One region of the Streptomyces vastus genome, then DNA from elsewhere that is predicted to be linked to it. Evidence: riboswitches for the same ligand, from Rfam matches in the RefSeq annotation. Region 1 holds a riboswitch; the other holds the start of a gene.
The links. A riboswitch is a leader RNA that binds a small molecule or an ion and turns the genes downstream of it on or off. The one in region 1 is predicted to bind S-adenosylmethionine.
Positions count from the first base shown of each region.

Region 2: it holds a riboswitch for S-adenosylmethionine, as region 1 does, so the genes downstream of both, ABD357_RS22495 (aminotransferase class V-fold PLP-dependent enzyme) here and thrC (threonine synthase) in region 1, are expected to answer to the same signal.

Region 1 is NZ_BAAASJ010000054.1:8,607-18,042, reverse strand. Features, by position in the region: gene groL (chaperonin GroEL) at 1-438, opposite strand, end outside; gene ABD357_RS24135 (cold-shock protein) at 740-943, opposite strand; gene ABD357_RS24130 (MoaD/ThiS family protein) at 1,399-1,674, opposite strand; gene thrC (threonine synthase) at 1,810-3,144, opposite strand; SAM riboswitch class I at 3,163-3,321, opposite strand; gene ABD357_RS24120 (glucosyl-3-phosphoglycerate synthase) at 3,513-4,487, shown strand; gene ABD357_RS24115 (alpha,alpha-trehalose-phosphate synthase (UDP-forming)) at 4,696-6,090, shown strand; gene otsB (trehalose-phosphatase) at 6,172-7,038, opposite strand; gene ABD357_RS24105 (DUF3263 domain-containing protein) at 7,066-7,296, opposite strand; gene ABD357_RS24100 (ABC transporter substrate-binding protein) at 7,462-8,745, opposite strand; gene ABD357_RS24095 (ROK family protein) at 8,852-9,436, shown strand, end outside.
Region 2 is NZ_BAAASJ010000043.1:253,286-262,721, reverse strand. Features, by position in the region: gene trpD (anthranilate phosphoribosyltransferase) at 1-778, shown strand, start outside; SAM riboswitch class IV at 1,227-1,343, shown strand; gene ABD357_RS22495 (aminotransferase class V-fold PLP-dependent enzyme) at 1,383-2,774, shown strand; partial or broken gene ABD357_RS22490 (glycerate kinase) at 2,705-3,602, opposite strand; gene ABD357_RS22485 (Lrp/AsnC family transcriptional regulator) at 3,700-3,981, opposite strand; gene ABD357_RS22480 (rhomboid family intramembrane serine protease) at 3,978-4,709, opposite strand; gene ABD357_RS22475 (hypothetical protein) at 4,869-5,108, shown strand; gene ABD357_RS22470 (NYN domain-containing protein) at 5,143-6,492, shown strand; gene ABD357_RS22465 (C40 family peptidase) at 6,845-7,876, shown strand; gene ABD357_RS22460 (alpha/beta hydrolase family protein) at 7,907-8,950, shown strand; gene ABD357_RS22455 (C40 family peptidase) at 9,266-9,436, shown strand, end outside.

The DNA of each region.
Region 1 (9,436 bases):
GGTCGAAGCGATCTGCTCCTTGGTCTCCACGTCCTTGGCCTGGTCGAGCAGGGCACCGGAGACCGCCTCGACGGCCTTCTCGATACCGCGCTTGAGAGCCATGGGGTTGGCACCGGCGGCGACGTTGCGGAGGCCTTCCCTGACCAGCGCCTGGGCCAGGACGGTCGCGGTCGTCGTGCCGTCACCGGCTACGTCGTCCGTCTTCTTCGCGACTTCCTTGACCAGCTCGGCGCCGATCTTCTCGTACGGGTCCTCGAGTTCGATCTCCTTGGCGATGGAGACACCGTCGTTGGTGATCGTGGGGGCGCCCCACTTCTTCTCGAGGACGACGTTGCGGCCCTTGGGGCCGAGGGTCACCTTGACGGCGTCCGCGAGCTGGTTCATGCCGCGCTCGAGGCCTCGCCGCGCCTCCTCGTCGAACGCGATGATCTTGGCCATGTGAAGTGGTCCTCCCGGACTGGGGTGGATTGCTCCGGACCGCGCTGGCGCCCGCGACGGACGGCCTGCCTGCCCCGTGGTTCCTTGCCCCACTTGGCCTGCGGGCCTCACCGACCCGGTCCTCGTTGTCACTCTCACCTTCAGAGTGCTAACGCCAATGATTAGCACTCGCACCAGTCGAGTGCAAGCGGCTACCACAGTGCGGGCGGGCTGCCGCCAGGCATGCCGAAGGGCCCGTACCCCTTGAGGTACGAGCCCTTCGGAAGAAGAACGTGTCGCTGCAGATCAGTCGGCGCGTGCTTCAGCCGGCCACGCGGACCATGTCCGCCTGCGGCCCCTTCTGGCCCTGCGAGATCTCGAACTCGACTCGCTGACCCTCTTCCAGGGTGCGGTAGCCGTCCATCTGAATCGCGCTGTAGTGGACGAATACATCCGCACCACCGTCGACCGCGATGAAGCCGTACCCCTTCTCCGCGTTGAACCACTTGACGGTGCCCTGAGCCATGCCTAACTCCCCTATTACTGGCCCTTGCACAGATCCACACTTCGCGGATCCGGGTCAGACCTCACCCCCCAACGGTTGGGGGTGTGCGCCGGAACGCGTCGACCGCGGCTGAATGTATCTGCCCAACTGCCGTCTGCAACAGGTCAATCGGACGAGAAATCTGGGCATGGCCGATCCGGAATGTACGGAGAATTCACCCTAGAGGGGGGCAAGTCGGGCTCCATAAAAGGAGCAATTGACGCAAAAGACGCGCACACTTTGGCTACTTCTTATCGGGCATCCGACAGGAATGCACATGCATTCGGCCCGGGGGAGCACCAAGTTCCCCAACTGTACCGCGCTCAACCATACAGAATTGCCCCCTCCGCTTAACTCACGGAGGGGGCAATTCGATGAACCCTGAGTGACTTGCATTACCGACGGTAACGATCAGCCTCGGGCGCTGTACCGGATGATCAGCCTCCGGCGACGGCCGGAATGATCGAGACGCCGGCCCCGTCGGGCGTCGCCGTCTCCAGCCCCTGCTCGAACCGCACATCGTCGTCGTTCACGTACACGTTGACGAACCGACGCAGCTTGCCCTGATCGTCCAGGACACGCGCCGCGATCCCGGTGTGGTTCTTCTCCAGGTCGGCGATGACCTCGGCGAGGGTCGCCCCTTCGGCGGCGACCTCGGCCTGACCGCCGGTGTAGGTGCGAAGGATGGTGGGGATGCGAACGTTGACGCTCATGGGGTTATGACCTCCGGTCAGGTATGGAGCGCCCCGAAGGGGCGCGGGGCGGTGACATTTGCGGCTCCGCCGCGGGGCACGGCACGACCAGACCCCACCGGCCTGCAGCTTGAATACAGCCCTTGCCGCGAAGCGCTACGCGAGGCCGGCCTCTCGGAAAGAGCCCAGGCTGGGTCGGATCGTGGCGGTGAGCCCGGTCCCGGCCACAGCGTCGAGGGTCTTGAGACCGTCACCCGTGTTCAGGACGACAGTCGTGAGGCTCGGGTCCAGCACACCGTTCTCGATCAGCTTGCGCGCAACCCCCACCGTCACACCACCGGCGGTCTCCGCAAAGATCCCCTCGGTCCGCGCCAGCAACTTGATCGCGTCCACGATCTGCTCATCGTTGACGTCCTCGACCGCGCCACCCGTACGCCGCGCGATGTCCAGCACGTACGGACCATCGGCGGGGTTACCGATCGCCAGCGACTTCGCGATCGTGTCCGGCTTCTGCGGCCGTACGACGTCATGGCCCGCCTTGTAGGCGACGGACACCGGCGAGCACCCCTCGGCCTGGGCGCCGAAGATCTTGTACGGCTTGTCCTCGACGAGTCCGAGCTTGATGAGCTCCTGCAGACCCTTGTCGATCTTCGTGAGCTGCGAGCCGGAGGCGATGGGCACCACCAGCTGGTCGGGAAGCTGCCAGCCGAGCTGTTCGCAGATCTCGTACGCGAGGGTCTTGGAACCCTCGGCGTAGTACGGGCGCAGGTTGACGTTGACGAAGCCCCAGCCCTCGCCGGCCGGGTCGCCGATCAGCTCGGAGCAGAAGCGGTTCACGTCGTCGTAGTTGCCCTCGATGCCGACGAGCTCGCCGCCGTACACCGCGGCCATGACGACCTTGCCCTGCTCCAGGTCGTGCGGGATGAACACGCAGGAACGGAAGCCGGCGCGGGCGGCGGCGGCGCCGACGGCACCGGCGAGGTTGCCCGTCGAGGAGCAGGAGAGGGTCGTGAAGCCGAAGACGCGGGCGGCCTCCAGGGCCTGGGCGACGACGCGGTCCTTGAAGGAGTGCGTCGGGTTGCCGGAGTCGTCCTTCACGAAGAGCTTGCCGGGGTCGACGCCCAGCTCGCGCGCGAGGTTGTCGGCCTTGACGAGCTCGGTCCAGCCGGGGTTGATGTTCGGCTTGGTGGCCACGTCCGCGGGGACGGGCAGGAGAGGCGCGTACCGCCAGATGTTCGCGGGGCCCGCCTCGATGCGCTTACGGAGTTCCTCGGTGTCGTACGCCGAGAAGTCGTACGCGATCTCCAGCGGGCCGAAACACTCCTCGCAGGCGAAGACGGGGCCGAGCGGGACGCGGTGGCCGCATTCGCGGCAGGAGAGCGCAGCGGCGGGGCCGAGGTCTACGGAGGGGGTGTCCACGGAGTTCGTGGGGGCCGCCGGGTCGGCGGAGGTTTCAGTGTTCGTGGTGCTTGCAACTGTCTGCGCAGCCATGTGAGGCGAGGCCCTTTCTCCTCATCTTCCTCACGACGCATCTCGCCGTGAGACGGATTTGGCACCTTCACTAGCCGGGAGCCTCGCGGAATCGATCATCTTCGATCGGTACGAGAACCGGCTGGAGGGTTGCCGGGGCTTCAACGGGCCGTATCCCTCTGCCCCTCTGGATGAGCGCTATTCGGTTGTGAGTATCCGGTTGTCGGCTGGGCGACCCGCGACATGCGATGGTCATCAGCGTTGTTCAAGACTGTAACCGAAGGCCTGGATCGTGGTGAGACCAGTCCGAACCGCGAGATGACAGTCACAAGAGCTGCTGCCCCAGCGGGCACTCGCGAACCCGGTCCAATGTCAAGGGAGAGCCGCACGTGCTGGAAGACGTCGAGCGCTGGCTGAACACGCGCTCCTGGTCCGTTGGCGACCGCCCGCTGAAGAAGCTCATCGCCGCGAAGCGCGCGGCCAACTCCACAGTGAGCGTCGTACTGCCCGCGCTCAACGAGGAGGAGACCGTCGGCGAGATCGTCGCCGTGATCCGCCGCGAGCTGATGACCAAGAAGGTGCCGCTCGTCGACGAGATCGTCGTGATCGACTCGGGCTCGACGGACCGTACCTCGGAGGTCGCCGCCGAAGCCGGGGCCCGGGTCGTACACCGGGACGAGATACTCCCGCGCATCCCGGCCGTCCCCGGCAAGGGCGAGGTCCTGTGGCGCTCGCTGCTGGTCACGAGCGGGGACATCGTCGCCTTCGTCGACGCGGACCTGAAGGAGTTCTCCGCGGACTTCGTCTCGGGGATCGTCGGTCCGCTGCTCACCGATCCGGACGTGGACCTCGTCAAGGCGATGTACGACCGCCCGCTGAACCTGCCGGGCGACCCCACCTCCGGCAGGACCGCCGCGGGCCAGGGCGGCCGCGTCACGGAACTGATGGCCCGCCCGATCCTGAACATGCACTGGCCACAGCTGGCCGGCTTCGTACAGCCGCTCGGCGGAGAGTACGCGGCCCGCCGCTCCCTCCTGGAACAGCTGCCCTTCCCCGTCGGATACGGCGTCGAGCTGGGCATGCTGGTCGACGCCCTGCACCTGGTGGGCCTGGACGCCCTCGCCCAGGTAGACGTGGGCGTCCGCAAACACCGCCACCAGGACGGCCAGGCCCTGGGCCGCATGGCCGCCGCGATCTACCGCACGGCCCAGCTCCGCCTGGCCCGCGGCCATATGGTCCGGCCGCGGATCACGCAGTTCGAACGTGTCGAGACCGGCTTCGCACCGCGTACGCACTCCGTGGACACGGAGGAACGACCGCCGATGGCGGAGATCGAGGAGTACGCGGAACGAAAGGCGGCGTAGCGACCGCGTCCCACTGAAAAAAGGGGCCGCAGGCCCTCTTTTTCAGGGGCGCGGGGCTGTGACATTTGCGGCTCCGCCGCGGGGCACGACCAGCCACAATGCACCCGCAGCCGCCATACGACGCAGCGTCCCGAGCTCTCACGCGTCGAGCTTGTATACGGCTGAGGCGTACGTTTGAGCGAAGCCCCCCTGGGCTAAGTTGAGCCCTATGGCATCAACGCAAGCCCAGATCCTCGTCGCATCGAACCGCGGCCCGGTCTCATACGCACAGGATGAGACCGGGACGCTCACAGCCAAGCGCGGCGGCGGCGGCCTGGTCTCCGGGCTCTCGGCGATCGGCCCGGAGGCCGGTGCGCTGTGGGTGTGCTCGGCCCTGGGCGACGGCGACCGAGAGGCCGTACGCCGCGGCGTCGGCGAAGAGGGCGTACGGATGCTGGACATCCCGGCCGACGTACACGAGGACGCGTACAACGGCATCGCGAACTCCGTGCTGTGGTTCATGAGCCACATGCTGTACCAGACGCCGCTGGAGCCGGCCTTCGGCGCGGAGTTCCGCAGACAGTGGGCGTCCTTCGAGACGTACAACCGGGCCTTCGCCGAGGCCCTGGCCGAGGAGGCGGCACAGGGCGCCTCCGTGCTCGTGCAGGACTACCACCTGACGCTGGCCCCCCGCATGCTGCGCGAGCTGCGCCCCGACCTGCGGATCGGCCACTTCTCGCACACGCCGTGGGCTCCGCCGGAGTACTTCCGGCTGCTGCCCGACGACATCGCCGCGCAGTTGCTCGGCGGGATCCTGGGCGCCGACCGGGCCGCGTTCCTGACCCAGCGGTGGGCGGACGCGTTCACCGACTGCTGTCATGCCGTGCTGGGGCCCGGCATTCCGTCGGGTACGCGGATCGGGGTGCACGGGCTCGGTGCGGACGCGGACTTCCTCCGGAAGCGGTCGCATGAGGCCGACGTGGACGAGCGCATGGTTTCGCTGCGCGAGCAGATCGGCGAGGGCCGCAAGGCGATCGTGCGGGTGGACCGGACGGAGCTGTCCAAGAACATCGTGCGGGGGCTACTGGCGTTCCGGCAGTTGCTGGAGGACCAGCCGTCGTGGCGCGAGCGCGTCGTGCACGTGGCCCTCGCGTATCCCTCGCGGCAGGACCTGGCCGTGTACCGCGACTACATGACCGAGGTGCAACGGCTCGCGGACGAGATCAACTCCCAGTACGGGACGCCTGGCTGGACCCCGGTCGTGCTCCACCTGAAGGACGACTTCGCCCGCTCGCTCGCCGCGTACCGGCTGGCCGACGTGGCCCTCGTCAACCCCATCCGCGACGGGATGAACCTCGTCGCCAAGGAGGTGCCGGTCGTCTCCGACGCGGGGTGCGCGCTGGTGCTCTCGCGGGAGGCGGGGGCGTACGAGGAGCTGGGCGAGGACGCGATTGTCGTGAACCCGTACGACGTTTCGGGCACCGCCCGCGCCCTGCATGAGGCATTGTCGATGCCACTGGACGAGCGGGCGGAGCGTACGAAGCGGCTCGCCGCCGCGGCTACTGCGCTTCCTCCGGCCCAGTGGTTCTTGGACCAGCTGGAAGCGCTGCGCGCCGCGGCGTAATAGGCCGGTTGAACAGTGCGGGTTCGTTGTGGCTGATCGCGCAGTTCCCCGCGCCCCTGACAAGAGGGCCTGCGGCCTTTTTCAGGGGCGCATCTGTGTTGCCAGTGATTCGAGGAGGCGTACGACGCCTGCCGGGCCGTCCACCACCAAGTCCGCGCGATCTGCGAGCTCCTTGACCTCGTTGCTGCCGCTGCACACCAGCAGTCCGGGAACACCGTTCGAGCGGAGTTCCTCAACCGCGGCGAACGCCGGGAGATCTCCCAGGTCATCGCCTGCGTACGCCACCATCCCTGCGCCGACCTCTCGTACGTACTCGCGGAGCGCCACGCCCTTGTCCATGCCCGGCGGGCGCAGCTCCAGGACCAGGCGGCCCGGCTCGACGACCAGGCCGTGGCGGGCGGCGAGGTCCGTGAGGGGTTCGCGCAGGGCCTCGAAGGCGGCCTGTGGGTCCGAGGCTCGGCGGGTGTGGACCGCGACGGCGCGGCCCTTCTCCTCGATCCAGGTGCCCTGCCAGGCGCCGGAGCGGTCGAGGACGCCGGGCAGTTCGGCGCGGACGGCGGCGACGCCGGGGTGGGGCGGGGGCGCCGTGACGGTGCCGGTGACCGCGTCCCAGCGTTCGGCACCGTAGTGACCGAGGACGACCAGATGTTCAAGGCCGGGTACGTCCGCGAAGCCGCCGTGGCGGACCGCGACATCGGCCGGGCGGCCGGTGACGACGGCGACGGAGGCGACCTTCGGGGCGAGGGCGGCGAGCGCCGGGACCGCGTCGGGGTGGGCGCGGGCCTGCTCGGGGTCGGGGACGATCGGGGCGAGGGTGCCGTCGAAGTCGAAGGCGAGTACGGCCCGTTCGGGTCGCGCGAGGATGGCATCGAGGCCGTCACGTCCGGCCTGCGTCGCAGGAGTCGGCAATGGCGTCGGGGTCTTTGAGGGGTCCGCTTGGCTGCCCATACGGCGACCCTATCCGTCAGCGATCTGTCAGCGCTCGGCCCGGCGAGCGTCCCGTATTCGACGCAGCCGGTTCACGGTCACCGGATCGTGGGCCAGAGCACGCGGCGCATCAAGCAGGGCGTTCAGCAACTGGTAGTACCGAACCGGCCCCATCCCCAACTCTTCCCGTATGGCCCGCTCATTGGCCCCGGGCGAATCCCAGCCACGCCGCTCCAGCGCAAGTACGTCAAGCTCCAGTGGGGTCAGCTCCTCTGCCATGCGTCGACGCTACCGCGCCCCGAGGGCCCGCAGGCCCCGATGGAGGCCGGAGGCCTCCTAGGGGCGCGGGGCTGTATCGAATTGCGGCTCCGCCGCGTGGGCGCGACCAGCCACAACGCACCCGCAGCCGCCAAACGACATCCAACCCCGAGCTATTAGGCACCGCTACTCCGCGCTGTCGGCCGCCGAAGCCGACCGCTGCAGCGACCCCAGAACCGCGGCGGGCCGCGCATTGGGCCCCACCGCCTTGCCGATCTGCTGCTTGATGTCGGCGCTGACCTGCGCCCAGGACGTCTTGGCGACGGGATACAGCTCGGCGTTCTCAAGCTCGGACAGGAACGGGTCGAGATCCTTGTCGTTCTTGTCCACGGCCATCGCTTCGGAGGCGGAGGTGGTCACGGGCAGCAGGTTGTACTCGTGGGAGAACTCGAGCACGTTCTTCTCGCTGTAGACGAAGTCGAGGAACTCACCGATCTCCTCGCCGTTGCCGTTCTCCTTGAACGCCATCATCCAGTCGGCGACACCCATCGTGGCCTTGGCCCTGCCGTTGATGCCGGGCAACGGCACCATGCCGTACTCCACGCCCTTCTTCTCGGCGGCCTGCATCAGCGAGGGGTGACCGTTCAGCATGCCGACCTCGCCGCGCGTGAACGCCTCGAAAGCGTCGGCGCGGTTGAGCTTGCCGGGCGGGGTCGGCCCGGTGAGGCCCTTGCCCACCAGGTCGTTCTTGAGCCAGTTGAAGGTCGCGATGTTCTGGTCGGAGTCGAGGCCGTACGAGCCCACGGTGCCGGTGTAGCCGTCGCCGCCGCTCAGCAGCCACATCATGGTCTCGGCCTGGGCCTCCTCGGGTCCGAGAGGCAGCGCGTACGGCGTCTCGACGCCGCGGGACTTCAGGACCCGGGCGGCGTCGGCCAGTTCGCTCCAGCTCTCCGGCGGGGTGAGGCCGGCCTCGTCGAAGAGCTCCTTGTTGTAGAACAGCAGCCGCGTGGAGGAGGCGAACGGCATGCCGTACTGCACCCGGCCCACCTCGCCCGCCTCGGCGAGTCTCGAGACGAAGTCGGCCTGGACGGGTATGGAGAGCAGTTCGTCGACCTCGTACAGCTGCCCCTTCGCGGCGTAGTCGGCGTACGCGCCGATCTGCGCCATGTCGGGCGCCTCACCGTCGGCGACCATCTGTTTGACCTTGGCGTCGACCTCGTTCCAGGAGTAGACGCTGACGTCGACCTCGATACCGGGGTTCTTCTTCTCGTACTCCTTGACCAGCTTGTCCCAGTACTTCTGGGAGCTGTTCGCCTCGGAGTCGCCGTAGTCGGCGGCCACCAGCTTGAGCGTCGTGTTCGGGGTGGCCGCGGTGCCGCCGGAGCAGCCGCCGAGTGCCGCCGTCACGCCCATTGCGGACACCATCGAGATGAAACCTGTCACTCGTCGCCGCACCGCTGTTTTCCCCATCTGTCGTACTCGTCACGGTAGTTGAAGACCGGATAACCGGAATGCCAAGGTCTACAGTACCCGAGTGGACTAGACCTCTCGTGGGGTCAGGGGCGAGACTGTATCCGTGAGACACGTCATCGCCCTCGATGTGGGCGGCACCGGGATGAAGGCCGCCCTCGTGGGGGCGGACGGCGCACTGCTCCACCAGGCCCGCCGCGCCACGGGCCGGGAGCGCGGCCCCGACGCCGTCGTGGAGTCGATCCTCGGCTTCGCGGCCGATCTGCGCGCGCACGGCGAGCACCGCTTCGGCGAGCCCGCGTCCGCCGCCGGCATCGCCGTCCCCGGCCTCGTGGACGCCGAGCGGGGCCTCGCCGTGTACGCGGCCAACCTCGGCTGGCGTGACGTACCCCTTCGGGATCTGCTCGGCGAGCGCCTGTACGGCGTCCCGGTCGCCCTCGGGCACGATGTGCGCACCGGCGGCCTCGCCGAGGGACGGCTCGGGGCGGGGCGGGGAGCCGACCGGTTCCTGTTCGTGCCGCTCGGCACCGGGATCGCGGGCGCGATCGGTATCGACGGCCGGGTGGAAGCGGGCGCGCACGGCTTCGCGGGCGAGATCGGCCACATCGTCGTACGGCCCGGGGGCACCCCGTGTCCGTGCGGGCAGCACGGCTGCCTGGAGCGGTTCGCGTCCGCGTCGGCGGTGAGCGCG
Region 2 (9,436 bases), on a different contig from region 1:
TGGCGACGGGGCCAGGACGGTCAACATCTCCACCATGTCCGCGATCGTCATCGCCGGTACCGGCGCGAAGGTCGTCAAGCACGGCAACCGGGCGGCGTCGTCTGCCTCCGGGGCCTCGGACGTACTGGAGAAGCTGGGCGTCAACCTGGAGCTGACGCCGAAGCGGGTCGCGGAGGTGGCCGAGGAAGCCGGGATCACTTTTTGCTTCGCGGCGAAGTTCCACCCGGCGATGCGGCACGTGGGCGCCGCGCGGGGGCAGCTGGGTATCCGGACGATCTTCAACTTCCTCGGGCCGTTGACGAATCCCGCCCGGGTGAAGGCGCAGGCCGTCGGAGTCGCCGACGCGCGGATGGCGCCCATCATGGCCGGAGTGTTCGCCGAGCGCGGCAACTCGTCCCTGGTCTTCCGCGGCGACGACGGTCTCGACGAGCTGACCACCACGTCCACGTCGCGCGTCTGGGTGGTACAGGACGCAAAGGTCCACGAGGAGACGTTCGATCCGCGGGATGTGGGCATCGAGTTGGTCCCGGTGGAGGCGTTGCGAGGCGCTGACGCCTCGTACAACGCGGACGTGGCGCTGCGCTTGCTGAACGGGGAGACCGGGCCTGTGCGGGACGCTGTGCTGCTGAACTCGGCGGCGGCGTTGGTGGCGCTGACACCGGGTTCCGGTCCGCTCGCGGACCAGCTTCGTGAGGGGATGGCCAAGGCGGGGGAGGCCATTGACTCCGGGGCGGCGAAGCGGACCCTGGACCGCTGGGTGGCGGTCAGTAACGGCTGACGCTGGGTTGTTTGTCGGGTGCGGGTGCGGGTGCGGGTGCGGGTGCGGGTGCGGGTGTGTGGGTGGGTGCGGGGCCGTGGGCCGGTGCGTCAGCCCGTCGCAGGCCGGGCATACGACGCACCGGCCCACGTCCCCTCCCGCCGGTGGGAAGCTGCGGGCAGTTGGGGATGCGGGTTTGCCTGGGGCGCGTGCTTTCTCCGGGCGCGGTGAGCCGCAGGCTTTGGCTTTCAGGGGCGCGGGGCTGTGACATCAGCGGCTCCGCCGCGGGGCGCGAGCAGCCACAACGCACCCGCAGCCGCGACACGCGGTGTCACTCCCACCCCCTGGCGGGGGACCTGGGGCGCAGCCCCCAGTTTCGGGAAGGGGCGGGGCCGGGGAAAGAAACCCCCGGTCCGGGATCCGGACCCGAGTTGCATCCCGTCGAACAGGTTGCGTATGTTCGACGACAGGTCATGAGTGACAGCCAAAAGGCCCCGGCCGGCTGTCCGGCAACCCTCCGTCCGTGGCGGGGTGCCCCGGGTGAAGACCAGGTCGTAGGCAGCAAGGCCTGCGACAAGCGCGGACCCCTCGCACAGACCAGGGGTCCTGGTCTTGAGGGAGTGTCATGTCTGTCTCCACCGCTGTCGCCGAGCAATCCGTCGCCGAGCCGCTGCCCGTTCTGGGACGGGACGTCACCGTCCCGCTCGTCACCGGTGGCGAGGTCACATACGCCGCACTCGACTACGCCGCCAGCGCCCCGGCACTCCAGCGGGTCTGGGACGACGTGGCCGCGTACGCGCCGTACTACGGGAGCGTGCACCGTGGGGCCGGGTACCTGTCCCAGCTGTCCACCGACCTGTTCGAGAACGCCCGGAAGGCCGTCGCCGAGTTCCTCGACTGCCGGGACGAGGACCAGGTCGTCTTCACCCGGTCCACCACCGACTCGCTGAACCTGCTCGCCGCTGCCCTCCCCGCCGACTGCCACGTCCACGTCTTCGAGACCGAGCACCACGCCTCACTGCTGCCCTGGCGGGAGGCCCGCGTCACGTATCTCGACGCGCCGCGCACGCCCGCGCAGGCCGTCGCCACCCTCGAGCGCGCCCTCGCCGAACGCGACCCCCAGGGACCCGCCCTCGTCTGCGTCACCGGTGCCTCGAACGTCACCGGCGAGCTGTGGCCCGTACGCGAACTCGCCGCCGCCGCGCACGCGCACGGTGCGCGGATCGTCCTCGACGCCGCCCAGCTCGCGCCCCATCACCCCGTGTCCGTAAGGGAGTTGGACGTCGACTGGGTCGCCTTTTCGGGGCACAAGCTGTACGCGCCCTTCGGAGCGGGTGTGCTCGCCGGGCGTTCCGACTGGCTGCGCGCCGCCGAGCCGTACCTCGCGGGTGGCGGTGCGAGCCGGAAGGTGTCGCGGCGCGGCGACGGGGGCGTGGACGTCGAGTGGCACGACAGCGCCGCACGGCACGAGGCCGGGTCGCCCAACGTCATCGGCGCCTACGCCGTCGCCTCCGCCTGCAAGGCCCTCACCGAGGCGGGGTTCGACGCGCTTGTGGCCCGGGAGCAGTACCTGATCGACACCGTCCGGGCCGGACTCGCCGAAGTTCCGGAGGTCCGTGTCCTGTCCCTCTTCGGGGACGACGCGGCCCGCGTCGGCGTCATCTCCTTCGTCGTCGACGGGTGGAACAGCTCACACTTCGCCGCCGCGCTCTCCGCCGAGTACGGCATCGGCGTGCGCGACGGGCTCTTCTGCGCCCACCCCCTCCTGCGTACCCTCCTCGGCAGCGATCCGCAGAGCCAGGGCGAGTGCGGCGCCCCCGATGCCGCGCCCGGCGAGAAGTCCCTCAACGCGATCCGGGTGAGCTTCGGGGCGGGGACACCGGACGAGCATGTGGAGCGGTTCGTGGTCGCGGTCAAGGACCTGGTGAGGGACGGCGCGCGATGGAACTACCGTACGGAGGACGGGCGTTGCGTCCCGGACACCTCCGCCGGCACGTCTGCCGGAACCTCCGCGTGAACCGGTAGCCGGGCTCCCAGCAGGATCATCCGCAGAGCCCGCTCGGTCGCGTCCGTGAGGAGTTCGCTGCTGCGGACCAGTGCCTCGGCGAGGGCCATCGGGGCGGGCAGGATGCCGGTGAAGGCGTCCACGCCGGCACGGTGTGCGCGCCTTCGCCGAGCGTGCCCGCGAGGGCGAGGACCGGGCGGCCGTGCAGTTTGGCGCGGCGGGCCACCTCCGCGGGTACCTTGCCGCGCGGTGTCTGGCGGTCCAGGGCGCCCTCGGCGGTGAGGACCAGGTCGGCGCGGGCCAGGCGGGCGTCCAGGTCGAGGTGGTCGAGGAGGACCTCGAAGCGGGGGAGGAGGCGGGCGCCGAGGGCGGCCAGGCCCGCGCCCAGGCCTCCGGAGGCGCCGGTTCCGGGACCGCCGCACAGGTCGGAGGTGACCGCGAGGTCCCGCTTGAGGACGTACGCCCAGTTCTGCAGGGCCGCCGACAGCTCCTCGACCTGCGCGGGGGTCGCGCCCTTCTGCGGGCCGAAGACCCGCGCCACGCTGCGCTCGCCGCACAGCACGTTGTACGGGTTGCAGGCGACGAGCAGCTCCACCCGGGAGAGGCGGGGGTCGAGTCCGGAAGGGTCGATCCGGTGGAGGCGGTTCAACTCCCGCCCGCCATGCGGAAGTTCGAAGCCGTCCGCGTCGAGCAGCCGGGCGCCGAGTGCCTGGAGCGCGCCGGCGCCCCGTCCGACGTACCGGAATCGCCGCAGCCCACGAGGATCCGTCGTACGCCCGTGTCGAGGGCGGCGGAGATCAGTTCGCCGACGCCGTACGTGGTCGTGGCGCCCGGGTCGCGCATGGCTCAGATCCTGCGGGCGGAATCCGTCACGGAGGATGAGTCCAAGATGAGGAACTCTTCATCCAGTGGCTGGACGAGAGCGGCCGTACGATCCTCAGCTGTCCAGGCCGATGGCGAACGCGGCCTCCAGGTCATGCTGGGAGTACGTACGGAACGCCACATGCGTGTCCGTGCCCTCCACCCCCGGAATCTTGCTGATCTGCCCGGGGATGATGTCCGCCAGATCGTCATGGGCCTTCACCCGGACCATGGCGATCAGATCGTACGTACCGGTCACGGAGAAGACCTCACTGACGGAGTCCAGCGCCGCGATCGACTCGGCGATCTCAGGAATCCGGTCCACGCTGGTCTTGATGAGCACGATCGCGGTGATCACGGCTGGTTTTCTCCCTCGGTGGCCGTCGCTGGGGATTTCACTTTAGCCGTCCAGCGGTAGCGCACCCACGCATAGCCGAAGCCGAACGAGAACCCCAGCAGGTGGGCCAGATAGGCGACCCCCGGCCCCCGGGTCTCACGGGTCGCCGCCAGCCACTGGAGAGACACCCAGAACGGCAGGACCACCCAGGCCGGGAACCGCAGCGGCAGGAAGAACAAGAACGGGAAGAGACTGGTCACCCGGGCTTTGGGGAACAGGTAAAGGAACGCGCCGAGGACCGCGGAGATCGCCCCGGAGGCGCCGACCAGGGTCTGTCCGGAGTCGGCGTGGGCGGCCGCGTAGCCGAGCAGGGCGAGGCAGCCGCAGCCCAGGTAGAAGAGGGCGTACGCGAGGTGGCCCATCCGTTCCTCGGCCATCGCACCGAAGACGAAGAGGAAGAGCATGTTGCCGAGGAGATGCAGCCAGCTGCCGTGCACGAAGAGCGCCGTGGCCGGGGTGAGGGCGGCGCGCGGCGCCCCGCTGAACAGCTCTACGGGCACGACACCCCAGCGCGCGAAATAGGCCCGCTGCGCGGAGAGGAGCTCGTCACCGGTGCCGTACACGGGGTTGAGACCCGAGGCCGGGCCGACCAGGAAGATCAGACAGCACAGGGTGATCAGTGAGTGAGTCACCGGTGCGGACTGATTCCGGGCCGCCCGGACGAGGGCCGTACCCCAGGTGCCGATCATGGTCAGATCATGACGTAACCGGACCAGACGGCACAGAGTGCCTCGCCGTCCCCCGCTGACGGGCGTCGACTACACGCCAGGCCGTAGGGTTACGAGCCAACAAGCTCCGGGGCTGCCCGGCGCGGCACGAAAACTTGAGGAAAGCGAGCGACTGCGACGATGACGGTTCCCCTGCCGACCGCCGAGACCCGGTGGCGCTGCACGCTCTGCGGCAATCTCACGCGCTTCGACGTGACCCGTTCGTCGAAGGTCGTGGAGTACGTGCACCTCGATCTGGCCGGTGAGCCGAAGGTCGAGGAGCGGGAGGTGGTCAGTGAGACCATCGAGTCGGTGCGCTGCCGCTGGTGCAATGCGGTGGATCAGGTGGAACTGGTGGACAGGCCGGGCGCCGGCTCCTGAGGGAGCGGGCCCCGTCGAGGTATTGGGGTGACCGATGGTGGAGACCACAGGCGGGGAGCCGGCCGACGGCGCCGCTGAGGTGCTCGACCGTCCGATGCCCGACGGAGTGCGCCGCAAGGTCGTACAGATCGTCTCGGACGGCTTCGGCGGGCTGACGGTCGCCGAGCTGCCCGCCCAGCTGCGGCAGTACGCCCGCTTCACCCCGACCCGCCGCGCCAAGTTCGCGGGGAACGCCATGGCGGCGGCCCTGGAGACCGATCCGCTCTTCCGGCAGCGGATCGGCGAGCGGCTCAGAGAGGCCCAGCCGGAGCTCTGCGGCGCCCTCGACTCGGGTTCGCCGCCCCCGGCCGCGGACCCGCTCGATGTGGCGGCTGCGGCCTATGTGCTCCGGCCCACGGGCTGGGTGAAGCTGGTGACCGCCGCGGGCGAGGAGGCCCAGCGGGCGGACGCCGAGCGCGCCGACGAGGAGAACCGCGCCGAGCTGGAGCGGCTGCGCCAGGAACTCGCCGAGGCCCGCGGCCAGACCCGGGCCGAGACCGAACGGCTGCGCACGGAGCTGGAGTCGGCGAAGAAAGAGGCCGAGTCGCTGCATCGCAAGCTGCGCTCTGCCCTCAGCGACGTCAAGCGCGGCGAGGCCGCCCTGCGGAAGCTACGGGGCGAGATCGAGTCCGTACGGGCCGAGGGGCAGGCCCAGGTGTCGGCCGCCGAGAGCGAGAGCCGGCGGCTCAAGGCGCGGCTCGGAGAGACCGAGGCCGCCCTGGAGGCCGCCCGCAGAGCGGCGCGGGAGGGCCGCAGCGTCGAGGACATGCGCGTACGGCTGCTGCTCGACACCGTGCTCGACGCGGCACAGGGGCTGCGGCGCGAGCTGGCCCTGCCGCCCGTGTCGGTACGGCCCGCGGAGACGGTCGACGCGGTCGAACCGGGACGGATGACCCCGAAGGACATCGCGGCCCGCGCGCTGTCCGAAAACGATCCCGCGATCCTCGACCAGTTGCTCGCGCTGCCGCAGGCGCATCTGGTCGTCGACGGCTACAACGTCACCAAGACCGGCTATCCCCAAATGCCGCTGGAAAAGCAGCGGTTGCGACTCCTCGGCCAGCTCTCGCAGCTCGCCGCGCAGACCGGCGCCGAGGTCACCTGCGTCTTCGACGGGGCCGAACTGGCCGCGCCGGTACTGCTCGCGCCACCGCGGGGTGTGCGGGTGCTGTTCTCCAAAGCGGGCGTCACCGCCGATGAGTTGATCCGCCAGCTGGTGCGCGCCGAGCCGCCCGGGCGGCCCGTCATCGTCGCCTCGACCGACCGCGAGGTGGCCGACGGAGTGGCCAAGGCGGGCGCGCGACCGGTGGCTTCCGCTGTGCTCCTCAAGCGATTCTCGCGGGGTTGAGCCGGGCCCGTTCGGGCAGGCGACCCGGCCGTCTCCAGCACGGCAGAGCTTCTGCGGCGTACGTCCCATGAAGACCATAGATCCCAATCGCAACCTCTGTACTGCTTGCCTGAATTGGCATGGCCTTCACGCAACGTAATGTCAAGCATGCATTACCGCATGTGAGTTCGGGGTAAAGAAAACGCCCGGTAGCCGAGATTTTTCCTGCAAGGATTTGATCTGATCACAGGAGGATCACTAGGGTCTGGCCTCGAACCCCCACTCGGGCGATCACTCATTGGGAGTGACGGTGGAGGGGCACCGCCAACCGGTGTTCTCGGTGGCGGCTGAGGTAATGAAGGAGCTCGCCCACGTGGCGTCCCACCGTCGACCTAAGCAGCCGAGCCGCACCCGCGTGACCGTGCTCACCACCGCTGCCGCTGCTGCCGTGGCCCTCACTTCGCAGGCGGCCAACGCCGCGCCCGGCGAGAAGCCGAGCAAGGACGAGGTCAAGTCCAAGGTCGACAAGCTCTACCACGACTCGGAGCTGGCCACCGACAAGTACAACGGGGCCAAGGAGAAGCAGGACAAGCTCGAGAAGGAGATCAGCGATCTCCAGGACCAGGTCGCACGCGGCCAGGGCGATCTCAACGAACTCCGGGACGGCCTCGGCCTGATGGCCAGCTCCCAGTACCGCTCGGGCGGCATCGACCCCTCCGTGCAGCTGTTCCTCTCCTCCGACCCGGACGACTACCTCGACAAGGCGTCCGCGATGGACCAGCTGAGCTCTCAGCAGGTCGAGACGCTGAAGAAGGTCCAGGAGAAGCAGCGCACGCTCGCCCAGCAGCGCAAGGAAGCCGCCGAGAAGCTCAAGGACCTCGCCGACACTCGCAAGACCCTGGGCGAGAAGAAGAAGGAGATCCAGGGCAAGCTCGCCGACGCCCAGAAGCTCCTCAACACCCTGACCGCCCAGGAGAAGGCGGATCTGGCCGCCGAGGAGCAGCGTGCCAGCCGCTCCGCCGGGGACCGCGTCGACCTCGGCAACGAGAAGCCGGCCTCCGGCCGTGGTGCCGCCGCCCTCGCCGCCGCCGAGACCCAGCTCGGCAAGCCGTACGTCTCCGGTGGCAGCGGCCCCAACTCCTACGACTGCTCCGGGCTGACCCAGTGGGCCTACGCCCAGGCCGGGGTGTCGATCACCCGGACCACGTACACGCAGGAGAACGACGGCACGAAGATCGGCCGCGGCGAGCTCGCGCCGGGCGACCTGGTGTTCTTCAATAACCTCGGGCACGTCGGCCTGTACGCGGGCAACAACACGATCATTCACGCCCCGAAGCCGGGCACCGTCGTCCGCTTCGAGTCGATGAACACCATCGGCACCTTCCAGTTCGGCGTACGCGTCTGATCCCCTCGCGCTCGGGCGATACTGGGCCGCATGCGGATGCTGGGCACGGCCCGTGCCGCCGCAGGGCTGGCACTGGCCCTGGTGGCGGCGGTCGGCTGCACCGGAAGCGATGACGGCGACGAGGCCGGGCGTACGAATCCACCGGCGTCGACCCGCGCGGCGAGCGAGGCCCCCAGTGCGACGCCCAGCCCGAGTCCTTCGCCGGCGAACCCCGTGTCGATCCCGGGCCTGATCGCGCGCAAGCACCAGGGCTCCGATCTCCGGCTCGGCGAAGTACGCGCCCGGACCGGTGCCTACACCAGCTACACGGTCACGTACGAGGCGAACGGGCTCACCATCTCGGGCCTGATGAACATCCCCCGAGGCAAGGGCCCGTTCCCGGCGCTGGTGCTGGCCCACGGCTACGTCGACCCGGCCGTCTACACCACCGGGCGCGGCCTTGCGCGGGAACAGGACCTGCTGGCCCGTAACGGCTACGTGGTGCTGCATACCGACTACCGCAACCACGCGGGCTCGGACAAGGACGCCGACAACGACGTGAACCTCCGCCTCGGCTACACCGAGGACGTCATCGGTGCCGTCATGGCGCTGCGTTCGTCCGGCCGGCCGGAGATCGACGGGGAGCGGATCGGCCTGCTCGGACGGTCGATGGGCGGCGGCGTCGTCTACAACACGATGGTGGTGGCACCCGGCCTCGTCGACGCCGCGGTGGTCTTCGCGCCCGTGAGCTCACGTCCGGCCGAGAACCTCGACCACTTCCAGCGCCGTAACGGCGACCCGATCGTCGCCGAGATCGAGGAGAAGCACGGAACCCCCGAGGAGAACCCGGAGTTCTGGGAACAGGTCTCGCCGCTCACCTACGTCGACCGGGTGACCGAGCCGCTGCTGCTGCACCACGGCACCGCCGACGACACCTGCCCGATCGCCTGGTCGGAGCGGACGGTCGCCGACTTCGAGGCGGCGGGCAAGAGCGTCGAGTTCGTGAAGTACGCCGGTGAAGGGCACACGTTCGCGCCCCGGTGGCAGGACTCGATGGACCGGACGATGGCGTTCTTCGAGCGGCACCTGCACTGAGCGCTCCGCTGGAAGTGCAGTGATGAGGCTGCGGGCCGGTGGGGGCTGGTCGCGCAGTTCCCCGCGCCCCTTATGGGGCGCGGTAACCGCACCGGACGTCACCAAGGCTTCTGAGGTCGGGGCGCCACCCGTCCGAACGGGGGAATTCCGCCGCCCCCCACCGACCGTACGTCCCGCCGATGACCTGCGTCTGAGGCGGGCCGTCACGGTGCGTGCACGCCGAGGGCTTTGTTCGTTGTGTAGTCGCGCGGCTACTGTCTGGCGCGCTTCCCCCAACTCAGGGGGTTCCGTCAGCGGAAGGGAGAGCGGCTTCCCGTGGGGTCACATCGCCGTCCCGCACCATCCGGTCTCGACCGGGGCGCCCGCAGCGCCACCCTTTGCGTACTGTCTGCCGCGGCAGCGGCCGTCGGCCTCGTTCCCGCCGGTGCCGCACCGTCCGCACCGTCTGCGCCGCAGGACGACGCACGCGCCGAGGTGGACCGGCTG